Regions from separate parts of the Streptosporangium oxazolinicum genome, predicted to be linked through region 2. Evidence: riboswitches for the same ligand, from Rfam matches in the RefSeq annotation. Region 2 holds a riboswitch; each other region holds the start of a gene.
The links. A riboswitch is a leader RNA that binds a small molecule or an ion and turns the genes downstream of it on or off. The one in region 2 is predicted to bind cobalamin.
Positions count from the first base shown of each region.

Region 1: another riboswitch for cobalamin. It lies ahead of ABD817_RS36200 (ABC transporter substrate-binding protein); the one in region 2 lies ahead of ABD817_RS27190 (CbtB domain-containing protein).
Region 3: another riboswitch for cobalamin. It lies ahead of ABD817_RS21170 ((2Fe-2S)-binding protein); the one in region 2 lies ahead of ABD817_RS27190 (CbtB domain-containing protein).
Region 4: another riboswitch for cobalamin. It lies ahead of metE (5-methyltetrahydropteroyltriglutamate--homocysteine S-methyltransferase); the one in region 2 lies ahead of ABD817_RS27190 (CbtB domain-containing protein).

Region 1 is NZ_BAABAQ010000019.1:18,358-22,075, forward strand. It holds gene ABD817_RS36195 (FecCD family ABC transporter permease) at 1-251, opposite strand, end outside; gene ABD817_RS36200 (ABC transporter substrate-binding protein) at 311-1,519, opposite strand; cobalamin riboswitch at 1,689-1,887, opposite strand; gene ABD817_RS36205 (TetR/AcrR family transcriptional regulator) at 2,266-2,973, shown strand; gene ABD817_RS36210 (ABC transporter ATP-binding protein/permease) at 2,974-3,718, shown strand, end outside.
Region 2 is NZ_BAABAQ010000011.1:205,221-208,938, reverse strand. It holds gene ABD817_RS27200 (histidine phosphatase family protein) at 1-298, opposite strand, end outside; gene ABD817_RS27195 (CbtA family protein) at 295-1,035, opposite strand; gene ABD817_RS27190 (CbtB domain-containing protein) at 1,043-1,237, opposite strand; adenosylcobalamin (AdoCbl) riboswitch at 1,255-1,388, opposite strand; gene dop (depupylase/deamidase Dop) at 1,507-3,024, opposite strand; gene ABD817_RS27180 (acyltransferase family protein) at 3,112-3,718, opposite strand, start outside.
Region 3 is NZ_BAABAQ010000007.1:371,499-375,216, reverse strand. It holds gene rpsR (30S ribosomal protein S18) at 1-28, shown strand, start outside; gene ABD817_RS21180 (transglutaminase domain-containing protein) at 279-995, shown strand; gene ABD817_RS21175 (hypothetical protein) at 1,067-1,519, shown strand; gene ABD817_RS21170 ((2Fe-2S)-binding protein) at 1,547-2,377, opposite strand; cobalamin riboswitch at 2,422-2,604, opposite strand; gene ABD817_RS21165 (L-threonylcarbamoyladenylate synthase) at 3,131-3,718, opposite strand, start outside.
Region 4 is NZ_BAABAQ010000005.1:418,552-422,269, reverse strand. It holds gene metE (5-methyltetrahydropteroyltriglutamate--homocysteine S-methyltransferase) at 1-1,382, opposite strand, end outside; cobalamin riboswitch at 1,493-1,704, opposite strand; gene ABD817_RS17175 (uridine kinase family protein) at 2,036-2,773, shown strand; gene ABD817_RS17170 (hypothetical protein) at 3,029-3,436, shown strand.

The DNA of each region.
Region 1 (3,718 bases), on a different contig from region 2:
ACCCCCAGGATGTACGGCTCGGCCAGCGGGTTGCGAAACAGGGTCTGCAGCTGCACGCCGGAGACCGACAGGGCGGCTCCGGCCAGGGCCGCGGTGATGGCGCGCGGCAGTCGCACCGTCCAGATGATCTCCTGAACCCCGGGGTCCGCGCCGCTGTCACGCACCAGCGCGAGCAGTGCCTGGTTCAGCGGGATCAGGGTCGAGCCGAGCAGGACCGCCAGCGCGAACGTCAGCGGCACCGTGACCCCCATGGCGGCCAGGACAACGCCCCGGCGGCGCCGGGACGCCACCGGAACGTCGGCCGGAGCCGTCACCTGATCAGCCGCTGGTAGAAGGTGAAGGCGTGCTCCGGTGCGAGGTCGGAGTGCAAGATCGCGACCAGGTCGGCCAGGATCAGGTCCGGGTGGCCGACGCCGCGCTCGAAGAAGTCGTTGCCGCCCCCGGGGCCGAGCGTCCTGTTCGCCGACCAGACGCTCCCGGCCTCGAACGCGCCGAACTTGGCGTAACGCGGGTCGGCCTTCTCCACATCGGTCAGGCTCCTCCACTCGTTCACGGTGGCCAGCCACACCTTGGCGTCCCTGGCCTTGGACAGCACGGCCTCCAGGTCCAGGGTGGTGCTGCCGGATCCCGGCGTGTCCGCCCACGGGTAGGTGCCGCCCGCGTCCTTGATCAGCCCCGCGACGTAGCTGCCGCCGTTGGGCACCGACCACTGCCCCTCGTACATCTGGCCCGGCAGCACGGTGACCGGCGCGGCCGCCTTGGCCTTGGCGGCCAGGGCGGTGTAGTCGGCCTCGACCTTGCCGAACACCTCGGCGGCCCTGGCCTCGGTACCGGTCAGCGCGGCCATCACCTTGATCCACTCGGCGCGGCCCAGTGCGGTGGACTCCAGCCATTCGGCGTTGGCCACCACCTTGATCCCGGCCTGGCGCAGTGGTCCGTAGGACTTGTCCTCGGTGCCGCCGCTCATCAGCACGTCCGGTTTGGCGGCGATCACCTTCTCGGTGTCGACCTCCTGCCCCTTGGCGTACTCGGTGATCTTCCCTGCCTTCACCTGGGCCAGCACCTGGGCGGAGGTGATGTACCCGGCCGAGGAGACGCCGGTGAGCCGCTCCAGCACGCCCAGGTCGGTGACGAACGGCAGGTGGGTCGTCGAGGCGGAGAACAATCGCTCGATCGGGGTCTCGACGGTGACGGCCCCGGCCAGTTCGCCGGTGAGCGCGGGAGCGGGGGTACCGCACCGCACCAGCACGTAGGTCTCCGGTTTGGCGCCGGGGGCGGGCTGTTTGACGGTGAGGACCTGATAGTTGTTGGCATAGGTCAGGGTGAAGTTCGTCGCGTGCCCCACCTGCTGCTTGACCGGGAAGTAGTCGCGGCCCGCGTCGAAGGCGGTGACGCAGCGGCCCTCTGCCGCCGGAGCCGCGTCCGGGGCCGCGGGCGGAGTCGCGTCCGGGGCGCCACAGGCGGCGACAGCGAGTAAGGACGCGAGCAGTGCTGCGGTGACCGGGCGGGGGATGGCCATGCGTGCTCCTGACGGCGGGCCGCGGACGCCGTTCCTCGACGGCCTCCGCGACAAGTGGGAGGCCGGGTCGACCAGGAGAGTCCAGCACGCCGAGCACGCCCAGGGCCGGCAGGCCGAGGTCCAGGCATGGCGATCACCGTTCCTCCCTTGGGGAGATCCGCCCCAATTTCTGCGAGGAGGCGACCGCGTGAGTCTCCTGGCTCTCGGGTCGAGGCTCGTCCCGGCCTTCCCACCCGTTATCCGGGCAGTGGCTTCGTCGGGATTCGCTCGCCGATCACAGTGGCGGGACCGCGCCGGATTCACACCGGCTTCCTCAGTCCGCGCTCGCCTACGCCGACCATGCTCGCACACCACTCATCAACGACAAAGCGCGCGCCACCCATCAGACCCGGTACGCCTCCTCGCGTTCGACAGGTGCGCCGACGGGTACCCCGTGGAGTACCTGGGCGAGGACCTCCGCCCCCCCGGACCACGCGAGGTCCGGGCCTGTTGAAGTACGCCGGACCGTCCAGCACCCACACCTGGCCCGCGCGGACCGCCGGCAGGCCGGCCCAGCCCGGCAGGCGGGTCAGCAAAGGCCACTCCGCTCGGGTCCGCTCGGGCGGAAAGCCGCAGGGCATCATGTACCGCTCTTCGCGTACGCCCGGTCAGCACCACCTCGCATGCTTGCCGGAACACCGTTGCGGCCAGGCCCACCCTTAGTTAGGGTACCCTTTGTTACCCCCTATAACAAAGGAGCCCGGACAGTGGCGTCGACAGCCCGCAGTGGTGGGCGTACTCCCCGTATCGGCACGCGGGACATCGTCCGGGCCGGTCGCGCGCTGGGCATGAGCGAACTGAGCGTGAAGGCGGTCGCCGCCGAACTCGGGGTCACCGCGGCGGCGTTGTACCGTCACGTCGACGGGCGGTGGGGCCTGGAGCGGCTGGTGGGAGAGAGCATCCTCGCCGATCTGGTGCTCCACGACGACCCTCGACACGGCCTTGAACCGCACCTGCTGTCGTTCGCGTCGCAACTCCGGGCGTTCACCCTCGATCACCCCGGAATGGCCCGTTACCTGCAGGTGCTGTTCCCGCGAGGCGAGGCCGGGCGGCAAGTGCTGAGCGCCGAGGTCGAGGCCCTGATACGGCGCGGCTACACCCCGGAGGGAGCCGTGGTGGTCAGCGGCGCGGTCGCGTCGCTGACGATCGCGATGGCGGCCTCGGAGGAATACGGCGTCGCGATGGAGCGAGAGGACGCGGGCGGCCTCGACCGGGAGCGCCGGGCCGCGACCGCCGGTGTCGAACTCGACGAAGGGCTCGGCGCCGCCCACGCCGTGCTCCCGCAGATGGGACGCCCCGAATACGTACGGCTGGTGCTGACCGGCGCGATCCGGGGGGTGCTCGGCGTCGCCCCGCCCGGCCGCCCCGTCGCCGACGTCATCGCCGACCTCGCCACCACACAGAAGGAGTTGTGAATGGCCAGGCGTGGATTCACGGGTGTGGTGATGCGGGGCTACGGCGCCCGCGATCACCAGGCCACCGTCGTGGGCACGGAGACGCTGGCCCCGCACTTCGTGCGGGTGCGGCTGAACTCGCCGACCCTGTTCCAGGACGCGATCGCCGTGCCCACGGCGTGGTTGCGGTTCTGGTTCCCCGACCCCGACGGCGGTGACGCCGAGCACCAGCGGGCGTACACGATCTCCTGGGCGGACGAGTCCACCGGCGAGTTCACCATCGACATGGTCCTGCACGAACCGGCCGGCCCGGCCTCGGTGTGGGCCAGGGACGTCGAGCCGGGTCAGACGATCATGGCCACCTCGCTCGGCTCGTCGAAGTTCGACGTCCCGCAGGAGCCTCCCGCCGGCTACCTGCTGATCGGCGACTCGGCGTCGATCCCCGCGATCAACGGCATCCTCGCCACGGTGCCGGCGGACGTGCCGATCGAGGTCTACCTGGAACAGCACGACGACGCCGACCTGTCGATCCCGCTCACCGCCCACCCCCGGGCGCGGATCCACTGGGTGCCCCGCAACGGACCGGCGTCGCTGGCGGGCGCGATCGAGGCCAGGGACTGGTCGGACTGGTACGCGTGGGCGGGCCCCGAGGCGGGCTCACTCAAACACCTGCGCACCCGGTTGCGTGAGGAGTTCGGGTTCCCCAAGTCGGAGCAGTACGCCCAGGCGTACTGGTATCACGGCCGCGCGTTCGGCAAGAGGCGCG
Region 2 (3,718 bases):
CCTCGGGTTCGGCGGCCTCGACCTCGCCGAGCGTCATGCCGCTCCAGCGGCCGTAGTCGCAGTCGGCCAGCAGCGGGTCGTGCTCGGCCCGCAGGCCGAGTGCCGCCGCCGTCTGGACGCAGCGCAACTCGGCCGGGCAGGCCGCGGGACCCGGGGCGAGGTCCCGCGCCATCCCCTCGGCCCGGCGCAGGCCGCGTTCGTCGAGCGGTTCGTCGCCCGGGAACGCGGCCCGCGCCGTCGCCGAGGTGGAGGCGTGGCAGACCAGGAGCAGGCGGGTGACCCCCGAGGGGGTCGTCACACCGGGCCGCGCCTGCGGGCGGCGAAGGCGAACAGCGCGCCGACACCGGCCCAGAAGACCACCTGGGTCCCTATGGAGGCGACCCTGAAGTCCCACAGGAGGTCGGCGGGGAAGCCCTGGGGCACCTCCGAGATCTCCGGCAGGAGGATCCAGGCCGCGACGACGGGGATCAGCACGGCGGCGCCCGCCGACAGCCAGCGCACCCACGGTTCGCTCCGCGAGGCGTAGCGGTGGGCGGCGACCCCGGCGGCGACGGCGAGGATCCCGATGACCACGGCGACCAGGTAGAGCACGGTGCGCTGGTTGATGGTCTCCGGATCACCGACAGCCGGTGGGTTGGCGGGATATTTCACGAAAGGGATGAGGACGACGGCGGTGAACGCGGCGGCGGCGAGGGTGACCGCGAGCACCGGTTCCGAGCGGGGTCCCGCCCGCCCGCGTACGGCCGCGTAGACGAGGGAGAACAGGCCCCCGACCGCCAGGCCGTACAGGCCGAGGGCGAGGAAGAGCCCGAAGCGCTGCCCGTCCCTGCTGACCAGGGCCTCCTCCTCGTCGTGGGAGTGGGCCGCGGTGCCGGTGTCGTCGTGCGTCTCGGCCGGGGCGGCGGCCGCGGCCGCCTCCTCCAGCGCGATGGCCTGGTCGATGCGCGGTTCGCCGACGGTGTAGGCGAAGACGGCCGCGAGCAGCCCTGCGAGCAGTCCGACGACGAGGCCCCGGACGATGAGTTTGGTGATCACCTGTGGCTCAGTGACACGGCACGCCGAGCAGGTGACGCCCGTCGTGCATGAGTTCGTGCAGGTAGTTTCCCGCCTGGGAGATCGCTCCCTGGTCGAAGGTGACCAGGTAGGCGAGGAGCAGCAGCACCGGTACGGCGAGCAGCCAGCGGGTGAGCGAGGGCCATGGGATGGGCTGGGCGTGCGGTGCCGAGATCTGGCTCACGGCCACCTCCTCCGGGATTGACGCGTCCCTTTTCGTAGGTCGGTGGCGGTCGAGTGTGACCTGGCTCCCGGCCCTCGCGGGCCGGTTACAGTGGCGCGACCGCACCGGAATCTCACCGGATTTCCCTCGCACCGCCACAAAACATCCGGAACGTACCCCGGTTCTCCGTCCCCCGTCAATCCGGCTGTCCGGTTCGCGGGGATCCGGCGAGCCCGGGTACGCCGAGGGGGGAGGCTGCCCGGCCGGGCCGCCTCCCCCCTCTCAGGCGGTCACTGCTCGCCGGTCAGCGCCGTCACCAGCTCCGCGGCGGTACGGCAGCGGTCGAACAGCTCGCCCACGTGGGCCTTGGTGCCGCGCAGCGGCTCAAGGGTGGGGACGCGCTGCAGCGACTCGCGGCCGGGGATGTCGAAGATGACCGAGTCCCAGGAGGCCGCGGCCACCGACTCGCTGTACTGGCTCAGGCAACGGCCGCGGAAGTAGGCACGGGTGTCGCTGGGCGGCACCTCGATGGCCCGCTGGACCTCTTCCTCGGTGACCAGGCGCTGCATGCGGCCCCGGGCCACCAGCCGGTTGTAGAGCCCCCGCTCGGGACGGATGTCGGAGTACTGGAGATCGACGAGTTGCAGGCGCGGGTGCGACCAGGGAAGGCCGTCACGGGTGCGGTAACCCTCCAGGAGCTCCAGCTTGGCCACCCAGTCGAGCTCCCCGGACAGCTGCATCGGGTCTTCCGCCAGGCGGGTGAGGACCGACTCCCAGCGCTCCAGGATGTCCTTGGTGGGCTCGTCCAGGCCGTTGGCGCTGCGCTCCTCGGCGTACTTGCGCGCGAGCTCCAGGTATTCCATTTGGAGCTGCACGGCCGTCAGCCTGCGGCCGTCGCGCATGGCGATCTCGTACTTGAGCGTGGGGTCGTGCGAGACCGCGCGCAGGGCCTGGACGGGGTTGTCCACCGCGAGGTCGCGGGTGAAGTAACCGTCCTCGATCATGGCCAGGACGAGCGCGGTGGATCCCAGCTTCAGGTAGGTCGAGATCTCCGACATGTTGGCGTCGCCGATGATGACGTGCAGGCGGCGGTATTTCTCCGGGTCGGCGTGCGGCTCGTCCCGGGTGTTGATGATCGGCCGCTTGAGCGTCGTCTCCAGGCCCACCTCGACCTCGAAGAAGTCGGCCCGCTGGCTGATCTGGAAGCCCTCGCCCCGGGAGTCCTGGCCGATGCCGACCTTGCCCGCGCCGGTGACGACCTGCCGGGAGACGAAGAACGGCGTCAGGTGCCTGACGATGTCGGCGAACGAGGTGGCCCGGCGCATCAGGTAGTTCTCGTGGCAGCCGTAGGAGGCGCCCTTGTTGTCGGTGTTGTTCTTGTAGAGCTGGATCGGGGCGTTGGCCGGCATCGCCGAGGCGCGGACCGCCGCGTCGTGCATCACCCGCTCGCCCGCCTTGTCCCAGATCACCGCCGCCCGAGGATTGGTGCACTCGGGCGTGGAGTATTCGGGATGGGCGTGGTCCACGTACAGCCGGGCCCCGTTGGTGAGGATCACGTTCGCCAGGCCGAGGTCCTCGTCGGTCAGCTGGCTCTGGTCGGCCACCTCCCGCGCGAGGTCGAACCCCCGTGCGTCCCGCAGCGGGTTCTCCTCCTCGAAGTCCCATCGCGCGCGCCGTACCCTGGCGGCCGAGGCCGCCAGGTAGGCGTTCACGACCTGAGAGGAGGTCACCATCGCGTTGGCCCCCGGCTGTCCGGGCACGGAGATGCCGTATTCGGTCTCGATGCCCATCACCCGCCGTACCGTCATGCGCACCCTCTGTTCGTCAGGGACTGTTTCTCTCCGTGGTATCTATTCCCGACCCTAGACCCTTCACTATGCCCGGTGGTCGGACAGTTATGGCACCGAAGCCTTTTCGCCCGTTGCGAGGGGAAACGGGGAGAGCGCGGGGAGCTGTGACGGAGACGGGGATTCGGCCCTTCCACGCCTCCTGGATTTGACGAACTCCTGAAGCGGGCGCTCGGCCACCCGGTACACCAGGTAGGAGAACGCCATCGCGGCCAGCAGGGTGACCAGGGCGGTCAGCGGGGGCGGCAGCGTGTCCCGCAGGGCGGGGACGATCAGGACCGCGGCCGGGGTGTGGAACAGGTAGAGCGGGTAGGTGAGCGCCCCCAGGACGACCAGGCCGCGCCAGCGCAGCCACCCCAGCCAGCCCAGCGCCACCATCGCCATGAGCGCGTAGAAACCGATCACCGTGGCGACCACGGCCCACTCGGGCACCGGCATCGCGGCGTAGCCGACGTTCTCGACGCGCCCGGCCACCCGGTCGATCGCCGCGCTGACGGCCAGGCCGCCGCTGATCCCGGCCAGGCACCACAGGACGAGCCTGGGGCCGAATCTCGTCATCAGGAAGAACGCCATGCCGCCGACGAAGTACGCCGCGTACTTGGGCATGACCACGAGATCGACCCACGCCTCGTCGCTCCCGGCGAAGAACCCGGCC
Region 3 (3,718 bases), on a different contig from region 2:
CTACGCCTCCACCCCACGACCCCGCTGACCAGGCGAGAAAACACACCGAATGGACAACACCCCGGGAGCGAGCCGTAACGGCGTGCCGTACGAAACCCGCGACGACGACACCGCAGGGACCAGACCACGACCCGCCCCCGCGGCGTACGACCAACCCACCCTTCCCCCAAGCGAGACAGACGGACTCGACGGCCCGCACGCCGCACCCGGCGCGAAACCGCCATCCGTACGCGCTCGAACAGAACCGGACACGTCACGGACTCCGATACGGTCATGGAATGAAGCCGTCGCCTTCCCCCTCACGGCGTCGTCGCGCTGCCGTCCACCGAGAAACAAGCGGGAGAGAACCGTCGGCCACACCCATCCTCGACTGGCAGCATCCCCGGGTGCTGGAGCTGGCGACCGAAGCCCGGCGTAAAGACACCTCGACGGATCGGGATCTCCTGATCACGGCCCACCGGCTCATCACCGCGCGAATACGCCCGGTGTATGCCATGAACGACACCCAGCCGGTCTCCAGAACGCTTCTCCTGGAGCGCGGATCGTGCAGCCAGCGACTGGCGGCGCTGGAAGCGGTAGGACGGGCCCACGGAATCGCCAGCCGGGTCAGGGGATTACTGGTGAGCGGACGCTTCTGGCACCCTCGCTTTCCCCGGCTACGAGCATTGGTCCCGCGCCAGGTGGTGCTCGCCTGGCCGGAGTTCCTGCTCGACGGTGAATGGGTGACCGTCTCCGAGTTGTACGGCGAGCTGAACACGCTGCGGAGGAAGGAGGGATTCACCAACATCGGTGCTGAGACGCTCTTCGACGCGGTGGCCCGCACCGCCGTCGATTGGGACGGCATCACCGGCTCATCATGTGACCTGTCCAACTACGTGCTAGCCGACCTGGGATATTTCAGCTCCCGCGATGCCTTGTTCCGGGCGCACGGCCAGACATTGTGCACGCCGGTCCGCATCACCGCCGACCTCGTCATGGGGCGCCGGTCGGCTTGAGACGCGAGCCTCGACCACATCCCGCACGGCCCCGCCGGAAGCCAACCCCCGACCGTCCCGGAGAAGCCACCATGACCCCGCCCGAGAACATCACAACCTGGCACGACGCCCGCTACGACCTGCCCGTCAGCCGGCAACTGGAGCGCTACAACGAGCTGGCCGCCCGAAACGCGTCAGCCCGCGCCCGCGCGGAACTGATGGCCCGGGGAACCTACGACCCCACCCGGCACGGAACCGAAGACCGGCCCCCGCTCACCGTCGCCGAACACCTCGAACTGCTGGCACTGGCCGAGAGCATCGCACGCACCGTACGCCACCCCGCCAACATCCACCACGCACTGCTGGCCGGAGCCACCTGGGCCGACATCGCCCTCGCCCTCGACTCCGACGCCACCACCCTGCGGCAGGACTACCGGCAGTGGGCCGACGACCAGCACGACCTCAACCAGCACCACCCCACCCTCGGCATGACCGCCGACGAGCACACCGCCGCGATCGCCAGAACCACCCAAGACCATCCATGACCACCCGCTCACCCCGAAGGTAGCTCATCAAGACCCTCCGGGCTGCCGCAAAGCCGCAGCCCACTGCCGGTGACGGGTCCCGGAATCGACGAGAACACAGTCACCACACTTGCCGCCCCCGGGCAGACGGTAGAACAGACAGCAGGTACGCCGAACGAAGAACGGCTGCCCGGGAACGGGTTCGACCAGATCACCGCCACCCCGCAACACTCCCAGCGCGAGCAGCTCACGCCCAAGCGCGATAGCCCGAACGGCGAATCCGGGGCACCGGTCGACGACGGTCCGAACCGTTCCGGCCAGCGCGGAGGCGGCATTACCCCACAACAGCCCAGGGGCAATCCCCACGACCTCCCGTACGGACCACGCCAACGGCTCCAGCACCTCGGTCAGCACACCGCGATACAACGGTTCGGCGACCCCGGCGGGATCAAGGATCCGCCGACCGGTCGGACGCTCGGCCCGCAGCGGCAACGGCCCGCCGGACACCTCCCGCCAGTGAACAGACGCCAGGTCCAAGAGCAGATCATGCGTTACCACCGCACCGACGACAGGTGACCACAGGCGAGCGGCAAGCCCCTGAAACAGGATCGAGGCCGCCACCCTCGGCTCGTCGGTCCCCAGACGTCCGGCGACATCGATGATCCGCCGCCGCAGGAGCCCGGAATCGGCCGCCAGATCAATGAGCGGTCGCCAGCCCACCTCGATCGGACCGACCTCGAGCTCGAAGTAACCACTGATCGCGGAAACATCGGCGACCGCGGCCGACACCTCCGACGGTGATGCGGGAAGCAGCCCCGGCCAGGCGACAGAAGCCACGTCGTCGGCGCGTCCGGAGCCGGTGGGCCGGGGGCCAGGCATGGCGATCACCGTTCCTCCCTTGGGGAGATCCGCCCCAATTTCTGCGAGGAGGCGACCGCGTGAGTCTCCTGGCTCTCGGGTCAACGCTCCTCCCGGCCTTCCCACCCGTTATCCGGGCAGTGGCTTCGTCGGGATTCGCTCGCCGATCACAGTGGCGGGACCGCGCCGGATTCACACCGGCTTCCTCAGTCCGCCGTCGCCTACGCCAACCATGCTCGCACAACCACCATCAACGACAAAGCAGACCTCGGCTTCGCCGCGCCTGCGAAAACCCTGCGGAAGCCGTGACGATCGACATGACCGGCCGGGCGACCCACCGGAGCCGTGACCGGCCCTGAAGATCCCCCGCACCTCGCGCTGAGCCCCATCACCCCCGGAAGTTTGGGCTGTGAGCCCAGTCCCCTCCCGGGCCCCGTTGAATCGGCCTGGCGAACCAATGACGAAGCCACGAAGCTCACGACGGAGAGGAACCCATGCGTGTCACCAACCACACCGGGCGAACGGCACCGATCACCGGCGACGGCGTGATCGACATCGAGAAGACCGACGGTGTTGCTCGTAGGTGATGGTTTTGTGGTTTGCGTTTAAATGATCTTGAATCTGGTCGGGCGCCTTTACAATGTAGATTTATTTCGCGGCCCGGTCCGGACCGCCGATCGGCCAGATGGTCCGGACCGGGCCCTTCGCGGTGACCGCGTCCCGGGGTGGGACCCGCACGGACACGCCGACTGACTCCCGCGAGCCGCCGTGCCCCTACTCGAAGAGGGACGGGTCTCCGGTGCCCCGGCGGAGAATCTCGGGCTCGTCCTGCGAGAAGTCGACGACCGTCGTCGGGACGGCGCCGCACTCACCGGCGTCGATGACGGCGTCCACCACGTGATCGAGCCTCTCCTTGATCTCCCAGCCCTGCGTCAGGGGCTCGGCCTCGTCGGGCAGTAGCAGGGTGCTCGACACCAGCGGTTCGCCGAGCTCGGCCAGCAGCGCCTGTGTGACGACATGGTCGGGGATCCGGACACCGACCGTCTTCTTCCGGGGGTGCAGCAACCGCCGCGGCACCTCCTTGGTCGCGGGCAGGATGAAGGTGTAGCCGCCGGGGGTCGCCGCCTTGACCGAGCGGAACAGCGCATTGCTCACATGCACGAACTGCCCAAACTGGGCAAAGTCTCTACAGACCAGGGTGAAGTGATGATCACTGCCGAGGTCGCGGATCTCTCTGATCCGGTCGATGCCTTCCTTGTTTCCCAGCCGACACCCCAGCGCGTAGCCCGAGTCCGTTGGATACGCGATCAGCCCGTCCGTACGCAGAATCTCGACCACCTGGCCGATCAGCCGGGGTTGGGG
Region 4 (3,718 bases), on a different contig from region 2:
ATGTCCTCCTGCAGCGCGATGACGCGGTCGATCTCGGCCTCCATCCTGCGCTCGTACCCGGCCCTGTCGATGTCGCCCGCGCGCAGGGCGGCGCGGGCCTGGCGCACCTCGCCGGTCTGCGGGAAGGAGCCGATGGTGGTGGTGGCCAGCGGCGGCAGACCCAGGTCGGCGTTCTGCACGGCGAGCCGCTCGGCGTGCGGGGCGCGCGGGGTGCCCTTGCCCAGCGCGTCCAGCCTGGCCCGCACCCGGGGGTTGAGGAACCGCTCCGTGACGTTCTCCCCCGCGATGACCTCCTCACCGTTCAGCGCCCTGCCGATCCGTACGACCTCGTCGACCTTCTGCCTGGCGAAGGCCAGCCGCTCGCGCAGCCGAGGGTCCAGCGAGGTCTCGGCGTCCAGGTCGAGCGGGACGTGCAGCAGCGAGCAGGAGGTGCTCACCACCAGCCGGTCGCTCAGCCCGAGCAGCGCGGCGCAGGTCGCCAGCGCCTTCGCGGTGTCGGTACGCCAGACGTTGCGGCCGTCGACGACCCCGGCGACGAGGGTCTTGCCGGGCAGCCCGCCGACGGCGGCCAGCGCCTCCAGGTTGCCGGGCGCCGAGACGAAGTCCAGGCCGACGGCCTCGACCGGGCCTCGGGCCAGGATCTCCAGCGCGGGCCCGATCTCACCGAAGTAGGTGGCCACCAGCATCCGGGGCCGACTGCTGAGCGCGCCCAGCCGCGCGTAGGCCCGGCGCAGCGCGGCCAGCTCCTCGTCCGTACGGTCGGCGGCCAGCACCGGCTCGTCCAGCTGCACCTCGGTCACCCCCGCCGCGGCCATCCGTTCCAGCAGCTCGGCGTAGGTCTCCAGCAGGCCGTCCAGCAGCCGCAGCGGCGCGAAGCCGGGCTCGGTGGACTTGGCCAGCAGCAGGAACGACAGCGGCCCGACCAGCACCGGCCGGGTCTCGACGCCCAGCCGCCGCGCCTCGGCGTACTCGGTGAGCGGCTTGCTCCAGTCGAGCCGGAACCGGGTGCCGGGTCCCAGCTCGGGAACCAGGTAGTGGTAGTTGGTGTCGAACCACTTGGTCATCTCCAGCGGCGCCACCCCCTCGGCGCCCCGGGCCATCGCGAAGTACGGGTCGGCGGCCCCGGCGAACCGCTCGGGCACCGCCCCCACCATCGCGATCGTGTCCAGCACGTGGTCATACAGCGAGAACGTGTTGGACGGCACCGCGTCCAGCCCCGCCTCCGACAGCTCCCGCCACGTCCGCTCCCGCAGACCCTCGGCCGTCTCCCGAAGAGCGGCGGCGTCCGTGCGCCCGGCCCAGTAATCCTCCGTCGCCCGCTTCAACTCGCGACGGCCCCCGATACGGGGATACCCCAAAACGGTCGTAGTGACCTGACTCATGGCGTCCTTCCCTCGGCTCATGCCATGCCAACCCACAGCCACACGGAAGGAACACACGGGAAAGACACCTCCCAGGCCCTCCCACGAGGCCACGGATCACCGCGCACCGGACGGCACACGGACGGCTGGCAGGTCTTCGGACTCGCGGGCACCACACTCAACCCCTACTGACCGTCGCTTCCCAGATGCCACGCACCCAGTGCCTATGACGGCGTTCGTTCCCACTCACCGCTGCGGGGCAGTCCCGGACTCCCACCGGGTTCCCTCTTACGACTCCCAGCGCCAACACGACACCGGAAGAACCAACCGCACCACGAGCATAACCCGCCCGCACCTCCGGCCGGAGCCACCGTCCGGCGCATCGAAGAAGCGGGAACCGTACTGCGGCCACCCGGAGGGTGGGAAAGGAAAGAAGGCCGCCTTCGGAAATGCCCCTGCAGAAGAAATGGGCTCGTCCCGGGTGGAGGAGACACCTCGCAGACCACCAGGGAGCCGTTCGCCGAGCGGTGGTACGCCGCGAGCTGCCCCGGGGAATGGCCGGTAGGTCTTTGAGGGTGATTTGGTGGAGATCAAGGTCGGCAGCGCATCGCGACCGCTCCTGGGATTGCGAAAGAGAGGGACGACGGGCTGGTGGTGTGTGATCGTGTGAAGTGGTGCTGCTGTACATCGTTCAGCGTGACTGGTCGACGGCAGCGGCTCGTATGCTGATCTTTGTCCTCTCTTTCGAAGACAGGTTGTCGATGCATCTGCATCCAGGCGAGACCGAGGCCGTTGGCTGGCGGGTGGTGACCGTGCTCGACGCCGTCCGGCAGCTGCGTGATGCTTCACCCGACGTCACCGGACGCCCGCGGGTGATCGCGATCGACGGCCGGGGCGGCGCCGGCAAGACGACCCTGGCCGAGCGGCTACGCAAGGGGGTGCCTAACTCCGCCATCGTGCACACCGACGACATCGCCTGGAACCACGCCTACTTCGACTGGGGCGCCGTGCTCGTCGAGAACATCCTGCACCCCCTGCACCGGGGTGAAGCGGTGAACTTCCGCCCTGATGCCTGGATCACCCACGACCGGCCCGGATCGATCACCATTCCCGCCGGTGCCGACTTCATCTGGGTCGAGGGCACCGGCATCATCCGCGAAGAGCTTGCCCCGTGGTTGGACGCCTCGGTGTGGATGCAGGGTGACCTCGACGAGCAAGAGCGCTTGTTGGTCGTCCGCGACGGCGACTCCCCCAAGCAGCTGGAGCACGTGGCGAACTGGCTGCTGGAGGAACTGCCGTTCATCTCACGAGAACAGCCGTGGGCCCGAGCCACCATGATCGTCGCTGGCCCTCCGCAGATCGACCACGACCCGGACACCGAGTTGGTCGTCGCCCCGCCGACCAGCCCTTAGGTTGGCCGGTCCACCCGCAGAACGCGGGTGAGCGGTTCGAGAGCCGCGCCTCCCGCCGGCAGCCACCAAAACCCCTCCGGTAAGGGATTTTTCCTGGCGGTGTGGCAGGTACGGGACGTGACCCCATACAGGCCGAGCCAACGCTTTCACAGCTCATCACCGTTCAACTTCCCGGCTCTTCCACGAGAAGCGGCGAAGCGCGGTTCCAGCTCCCTCTCTTGATCATCGCACGCGTGCCGCACGACCATGGAGACCATGCCGAGCACTGCGCAGGACGACCTCCACAGCACGCGACCACCATCGACGGCGAGACGGAAGCGGCGCTGGAAACTCCCGGCGGCTATCGCGGCATCATTCGTACTGTTCTTCGCGCTCATCATGACGCCTCAGTGGATTCACAACCGTCAACTCGACGGCCTTGCCAACCGTTTTCTTAGCTATCCTCTACCTCCCGAGACCAGATTCTCCGATGACGAGGTGCAGGCGTCAGTGGCGCTGCGGGGCAACAGCAACCACTGCGACTACCGCCTCAGGTTCAACCTGGGCACGAAACTGTCGCCGGACGAGGTCGCGCGTCACTACAAAGCCGCGCAGATCGGCATCGAAGGAGGCGGAATCTCCGTCGTCGTCTGGACACCTTCGGAGCCCCCACCCTTCCCCTGAGCTTCGACGACAAGCTGATCATCGTCGAGGTGCAGGACAACCTCCATGACCCGGGCTGGGATCTTCGCTGCCACTGATCATGAACGGCACCCCCTTGGCGAGCCTCGCCGTACCCGTGCTGACCACCGGGCCGCGCAAGCTCAGACGTTTCTCGGCCCGCCTGCCCCTGCCGAAGAGACCGCCCCCCTGCCGGAATGGCGCTACGCCGGAAGCGGCCACCGACACGGCAACGCATCGTGACTGCACGCACGATTACCAGAGAACGGGTAACAACATAGGCCA